DNA from 3 places in the Streptomyces sp. NPDC017943 genome. Region 2 is predicted to be linked to each of the others. Evidence: riboswitches for the same ligand, from Rfam matches in the RefSeq annotation. Region 2 holds a riboswitch; each other region holds the start of a gene.

What was found. Region 2 has a riboswitch for thiamine pyrophosphate ahead of thiO (glycine oxidase ThiO). Riboswitches for the same ligand answer to the same signal wherever they lie in the genome.
Region 1: another riboswitch for thiamine pyrophosphate. It lies ahead of thiC (phosphomethylpyrimidine synthase ThiC); the one in region 2 lies ahead of thiO (glycine oxidase ThiO).
Region 3: another riboswitch for thiamine pyrophosphate. It lies ahead of ACH4C6_RS00440 (thiamine ABC transporter substrate binding subunit); the one in region 2 lies ahead of thiO (glycine oxidase ThiO).

Annotation. Positions count from the first base shown of each region.
Region 1 is NZ_JBIRHH010000004.1:572,796-575,053, reverse strand. Features, by position in the region: gene thiC (phosphomethylpyrimidine synthase ThiC) at 1-1,310, opposite strand, end outside; TPP riboswitch at 1,303-1,492, opposite strand; gene ACH4C6_RS16200 (YibE/F family protein) at 1,727-2,258, shown strand, end outside.
Region 2 is NZ_JBIRHH010000009.1:6,418-8,675, reverse strand. Features, by position in the region: gene thiO (glycine oxidase ThiO) at 1-1,142, opposite strand, end outside; TPP riboswitch at 1,140-1,251, opposite strand; gene ACH4C6_RS26820 (hypothetical protein) at 1,304-1,654, shown strand; gene ACH4C6_RS26815 (NAD(P)/FAD-dependent oxidoreductase) at 1,687-2,258, shown strand, end outside.
Region 3 is NZ_JBIRHH010000001.1:115,152-117,409, forward strand. Features, by position in the region: gene ACH4C6_RS00435 (ABC transporter permease) at 1-202, opposite strand, end outside; gene ACH4C6_RS00440 (thiamine ABC transporter substrate binding subunit) at 178-1,263, opposite strand; TPP riboswitch at 1,340-1,444, opposite strand; gene rlmN (23S rRNA (adenine(2503)-C(2))-methyltransferase RlmN) at 1,469-2,258, opposite strand, start outside.

The sequences.
Region 1 (2,258 bases), on a different contig from region 2:
TGGTCGTACGCCGGCGCGACGTCGGTGGTCAGCGGGCCGAGCGTATAGAACGGGGCTTCATCGCAGATCTCCTGCTGAAGGTCGATGTTCTCCTTGATCTTGTGCATCGGGACATGCCCCGGACCCTCGATCATGGTCTGTACGTGGAAACGCTTCGCGATCCGGTTGAGTTCCCCGAGCGTCCTCAACTCCGCGAACTGCGCCTCGTCGTTGGCGTCCGCGATGGAACCGGGCCTGAGACCGTCACCGAGCGAGTACGTGACGTCGTACGCCGCGAGGATCTCGCAGAGTTCCTCGAAGTTCTCGTACAGGAACGACTCCCTGTGATGCGCGAGGCACCAGGCCGCCATGATCGAGCCGCCGCGGGAGACGATGCCGGTCTTCCGGTTCGCGGTGAGCGGCACGTAGGCGAGACGCACGCCCGCGTGGACGGTCATGTAGTCCACGCCCTGCTCGGCCTGTTCGATGACCGTGTCCTTGTAGATCTCCCACGTCAGCTCCTCGGCGCGGCCGTCGACCTTCTCCAGGGCCTGGTAGAGCGGCACGGTGCCGATGGGGACGGGGGAGTTGCGCAGCACCCACTCGCGCGTGGTGTGGATGTTGCGGCCGGTGGACAGGTCCATCACCGTGTCGGCACCCCAGCGGGTCGCCCAGGTCATCTTCTCGACCTCCTCCTCGATGGAGGACGTCACCGCGGAGTTGCCGATGTTGGCGTTGACCTTCACCAGGAACCTCTTGCCGATGATCATCGGCTCGATCTCCGGGTGGTTGACGTTGGCCGGAAGAACGGCGCGGCCCGCCGCGATCTCGTCCCGCACCACCTCGGGTGCCACGTTCTCCCGGACAGCCACGTACTCCATCTCCGGGGTGATCTCGCCCCGTTGTGCGTAGGCGAGCTGCGTGACCGCCTTGCCGTCCCGGCTGCGGCGCGGCTGGCGCGGGCGCCCGGGGAAGACGGCGTCGAGGTTGCGGAGGCCGCCGCGGGGCGAGGTGTGCTTGATGCCGTCGTCCTCGGGACGGACGGGGCGGCCCGCGTACTCCTCGGTGTCGCCGCGGGCGACGATCCAGTTCTCGCGCAGGGGGGCCAGACCCCTGCGCACGTCGGTCTCGACGAGTGGATCGGTGTACGGGCCGGACGTGTCGTACAGCGTCACCGACCGCCCATTGGTGAGGTGCACCTGCCGGACAGGCACGCGCAGGTCGGGGCGGCTGCCCTCGAGGTACGCCTTGTGCCAGCCGATGGACTTCCCGGCCTCCTCGGACTGTGCGTCCTGAACGGAGGCAGGCGTGCGTGCGTCCTTGTTGGTCATGAGACCTACTCCCTACGCCGGCATTACCCGGTAACAGGTTCGGCGGTCGACGCAGCGGCTTCCGTCCTCCGACGTTCCGTGGGAACCATCACCCGACTTCGGTGATGTTTCATGTGAAACATCGCTGGGACGAAGGTCAGCGCCCTCTCAGCCCGGTGCTCCGAGCTCCCGCGTGTACAAAAGGTGACTCCACGCTAGCGGCAATCTTGGCGCGGTGACCAGAGGGCCCCCCTCGTTCTTGCGATGATCGGTGGGTGACCACCACGCATCGCTCCCCCTACCCACCGCCCGAGCCGCCCCGCGGACCCGGCGCCGGCAACGGCAACGGCAACGGCAACGGCCGGGGAGACGACCACGACTTCGCCGCCGGTTCCGGCCATGGGCCGGGCACGGGGCGGGGACGCGGTCCTGCGGCGGTGCCGCCGCCGGGGCCACTCCAGGGTGACTGGCCGGGGCACGGACCGTCGGGTGGCTTCGGGCAGGGCCCGGGAGCTGAGCGGGGGTCAGGTACGGGACCGGGTTACGAGCAGGGCGCGGGTTTCCGCCCCGGCGACGGAAACGGTCCTGGAGCAGGCCACGGCGGCGGACACGGCCATGGTGCCGACCACGACGGCGTCGACGGCGGCGGGCACGGCGGACCCGGACACGGGCACGGCGGACCCGGACACGGGGGCGGCCACGGAAGCGGCCAGGGAGGCGGCCACGGCTCCGATCCTTCTCCGGGGGGCGGGCACGGGCACTCGCACAGCCACGGCCCGGCCGCTCCCGTCTCGCAGCATCTACGCAAGGTCATCGCCGCTGTCCTGATCCCGTTCGCGGCGGCCGTACTCATCGGCCTGGCAGTGCTGTGGCCGGGCGGTGCGCCGGGCCACGAGCGCACGGGCGTCGGGTTCGACCGGCAGACGCAGCAGGCCACGGTCACCAAGGTCGTGGAGGTGAGCTGCAAGG
Region 2 (2,258 bases):
GCGCGGAAGCGCTCCGGGGTGAAGGGGCGGGCCTCGGCGGGCAGTTCGCCCGTGGCCAGGGCGTGCGCCAGCACGTCGCCGGTCACCGGTGTGAGCAGCACGCCGTTGCGGTGGTGCCCGGTGGCCAGCAGCAGCCCGTCCAGGGCCGTCGGGCCGAACAGCGGGGCGTTGTCCGGGGATCCGGGGCGCAGCCCGGCGCGGGTCTCGGTGAGCGGCAGTTCGGTGATGCCCGGCACCAGCTCGTGGGCGTCGCGCAGCAGCTCGTAGACGCCGCCCGCGGTGACGGTGGTGTCCCAGCCCAGCTCCTCGCTGGTCGCCCCGATCACCAGCTCGCCGCTCTCGCGTGGCACCAGGTAGACGTGGCTGCCGCGCACGACCGCGCGCACGGTGCGGCTCAGGAACGGCCCGTGCCGCGCCGGCATGGTCAGCCGCACCACCTGGCCCTTCACGGGCCGCACCGGGGGCAGCACCTCGTCCGGGACGCCCGCGAGCCGGCCGCTGAGACTGCCCGCGGCCAGCACCACCTGCCCCGCGCCCAGCACGGTCCCGTCGTCGGTGACCACACCCGCGGCCCGGTCCCGCGCCACGGTGAGCCGCTCGGCCCACGCCCGGTGCAGGACCACCCCGGCCCGCTCACAGGCGGTGACCAGGGCCGCGGCGAGGCGCCGGGGGTCGATCTGGTGGTCGCCGTCGACCCGCAGCCCGCCGCGCACCCCCGGCGCGAGCATCGGCTCCAGCCGGCGGCACTCCCGCCCCGACAGCCACTGCGAGTCCAGCCCCGACTGCTGCTGGAGGGCGTGCAGCTCCCGCAGGTGCGCGCGGTCGTCGGCGTCGAGGGCCACGGCCAGGGTGCCGCTGCGGCGGTAGCCGAGGTCGTGCCCGGTCAGCTCGGTCAGCTCGGCCGCGAACTCCGGGTAGCGGCGGGCCGAGGCGAGGTTCAGCCCCAGCAGGGTCTGCTCGCCGTAGTGCAGTTCCGTGACGGCGGCCAGCATCCCGGCGGCGACCTGGGCGGCCCCGCCGCCGGGCTCGGGATCCACCACGGCCGTGGCGAACCCGCGCTGCGCGGCCCGCCAGGCCGTGACCAGGCCGATGATCCCGCCCCCGACGACGAGGACGTCTGATGTGGTGGACGTGCGCGACATGGGCGTCCAGCCCCTCCCTTCGCCGGCATGACCCGGATCAGGTTCGTACGGTCGGAGGCCGCCAGCCTCCCTCTCAGCCCGGTGCGCCCGGGCTCCCGCGAGTGCTCTACGTTGGCCACCCTAGCCCGACCCCGCACACCGCAGTAAGGGAGCCTTCCCCCATGGCCCGATCCCTCGACGGTCTCGTCCTCGCCCCGGTCGCCGACCAGGCACCCGGTCAGGTGGGGACCCGCACCCGGTTCCGCTACCACGAGCGGGACGGCGAGATCTGGGCCGACTACGCGGGCGGGGACGTCGTACGCGGGCATCTCGTGGGTATCCGGGAAGGTGACAGGCTCGACTTCCGCTACGTCCAGCTCAGGCGGGACGGCACCACCGCCTCGGGGCACTGCGTCTCGACGGTCGTGGAGCTGCCCGACGGCCGGGTGCGGCTGGAGGAGACCTGGGAGTGGGAGTCCGGGCCGGGCAGCGGCACCAGCGTTGTGGAGCAGCTCACGGCGCAGGAGCACTGACTGACGGAACGTCAGGTGTCTATGGTGATCAGGTGAGCGAGCAGACGCAGGAACCAGGCCCGTCCGCGCCGCGGCGCGTGGTCGTGGCGGGCGCGGGCATGGCCGGGGTGCAGACCGCGGTCGCCCTGCGCGAACAGGGCTTCACCGGCACCGTGAGCCTCATCGGTGCCGAGCCCCACCAGCCCTACGACCGCCCGCCGTTGTCCAAGGCCGTCCTGCTCGGCAAGGCCGAGGGCTCCGCCTTCGACGTGGACTTCGAGGCCCTGGGCATCGAACTGCGCCTCGGCTGCGAGGTGCTGGGCCTGCGCCCCGGCGATCACGAGCTGGACACCGAGGCCGGGCCCGTGCCGTACGACGTCCTGGTGGTCGCGACCGGCGCCGAGCCGGTCCGGCTGCCCGGCGCGCAGGGCGTGCCCGGCGTGCACCTGCTGCGCACCCTGGACGACGCCGAGCGGCTGCGGCCGGTGCTGGCCGCCCGGCACGAGATCGTGGTCGTGGGCGCGGGCTGGATCGGCGCGGAGTTCGCCACGGCCGCGCGCGAGGCGGGCTGCTCGGTGACCGTCGTGGAGGCCGCCGGCCGTCCCCTCGCCGACGCCCTGCCCGC
Region 3 (2,258 bases), on a different contig from region 2:
CGTGCCGCACGTCGGACTGCCCGAGCACCTCCCCGATCCGCGCCGGGTGCCAGGCCCCGCCGGTCTTCAGACCGCGCGCGACGATCGCGGCGACGGGGTAGGCGAAGAAGACCGCGAAGAACGCGACGGGCACGGCCAGCAGACCGAACCGTGCCGCCGCGCCCCGCCTGCGGGCGGCTACTTCAGTACGAGCGAGGTCCACGACTTGACCCACTGGTCACGGTGGTCGGCGATCTTCGCCGGGTCCATGGTCTGCGGGTCCTTCGCCTGCGGCCCGTACTTCTCGAACTCCGGCGGCACCTGGGCGTCCTCGCGCACCGGGTGGACGAACATGTTGAGCGGCATGTCCTCCTGGAACCGCTTGCCGACGAGGAAGTCGAGGAACGCCTTGCCGCCCTCGGCGTTCCGCGCGTTGCCGAGCAGGCCCGCGTACTCGACCTGCCGGAAGCAGGTGCCCTCGGCGACGCCGGTCGGGGCGGTGTCCGGCTTCGGGTCGGCGAAGACGACCTCGGCGGGCGGGGAGGAGGCGTAGGAGACGACGAGCGGCCGGTCGCCCTTGGCCTTCCGGCCGCCGGCCGAGCCGGAGAACTCCTCGTTGTAGGCCTGCTCCCAGCCGTCGACGACCTTCACGCCGTTGGCCTTGAGCTTCTTCCAGTAGCCCTCCCAGCCCCGGTCGCCGTACTTCGCGGCGGTGCCGAGCAGGAAGCCGAGGCCGGGCGAGGACGACGAGGCGTTCTCGGTGACCAGCAGGTCCTTGTACCGGGGGTCGGCCAGGTCGTCGAGGGTCCGCGGCGGCCGGAGGTCGTGCTCGGCGAAGTACTTCTTGTCGTAGTTGACGCAGACGTCGCCGGTGTCGACGGGGGTGACCCGGTGCTCGTCCCGGTCGACGCGGTACTCGGGAGCGATGCGGTCCGAGCCCTTCGGTTCGTACGGCTGGAACAGGCCGTTGTCGAGGGCGCGGGAGAGCAGGGTGTTGTCGACGCCGAAGAAGACGTCGCCCTGCGGGTTGTCCTTGGTGAGGATGGCCTTGTTGACGGCCTGCCCGGCGTCGCCGTCCTTCAGGACCCTGACCCGGTAGCCGGACTGCTTCTCGAAGGCCGCGAGGACGTCCTTGGAGGCGGCCCACGAGTCGTGGCTGACGAGCGTGACGGTCCTGGAGTCGCCCGACCCCTGACCCCCGTCCGAGGACCCGCACGCCACGAGCGTGCCGGCCAGGCCGAGCCCGACGACCGCGGCCGTCAGGCGCTTCGCGTTGATGCTCACTTCATTCCTCCTGGAGTGACCAGGAGAAGACGCGGCCCTGCCCGGGACTTCCGTGGTCCCGGGCAGGGCGCAACAGCTCGAGTGGTGACCGATCTCCCTACCCAGAATGACCTGGGCCAGGTTCGGAGGGTCTGCGGCCGTGCCGCACTCTCAGCGCTGTGGCGCTCCCCTGTCGGAATATGCAGATGTGGATACGGCGATCAGACTACCGTTCGGTGGCCGCGAGCTGACCACACGCCCCGTCGATCTCCTGACCCCGGGTGTCCCGGATCGTCACCGGCACACCGTGGGCGGCGATGGCCTCCACGAACGCCTTCTCGTCCTCGGGCCGGGAGGCGGTCCACTTGGAGCCCGGCGTGGGGTTCAGCGGGATCAGGTTGACGTGCACCGGCTTGCCCCGAAGGAGCCGGCCGAGCCGGTCACCACGCCAGGCCTGGTCGTTGATGTCCCGGATCAGCGCGTACTCGATGGACAGCCGCCGCCCGGACCTGGCGCTGTACTCGAACCCGGCGTCCAGCACCTCGCGCACCTTCCACCGGGTGTTGACCGGCACCAGCGTGTCGCGCAGCTCGTCGTCCGGGGCGTGCAGGGAGATCGCCAGCCGGCACTTGAAGCCCTCGTCGGCGAAGCGGTGGATGGCCGGGACGAGGCCGACGGTGGAGACGGTGATGCCGCGCTGCGACAGCCCGAGCCCGTCCGGCTCGGGGTCGGTGAGGCGGCGGATGGCGCCGACGACCCGGTTGTAGTTCGCGAGCGGCTCGCCCATGCCCATGAACACGATGTTGCTGAGCCGGGCGGGACCGCCGGGGACCTCCCCGTCCCGCAGGGCGCGCATGCCGTCGACGATCTGGTGCACGATCTCGGCGGTGGACAGGTTCCGGTCGAGACCGGCCTGCCCGGTCGCGCAGAACGGGCAGTTCATCCCGCACCCGGCCTGGGAGCTGATGCACATGGTCACCCGGTCCGGGTAGCGCATCAGCACGGACTCGACGAGC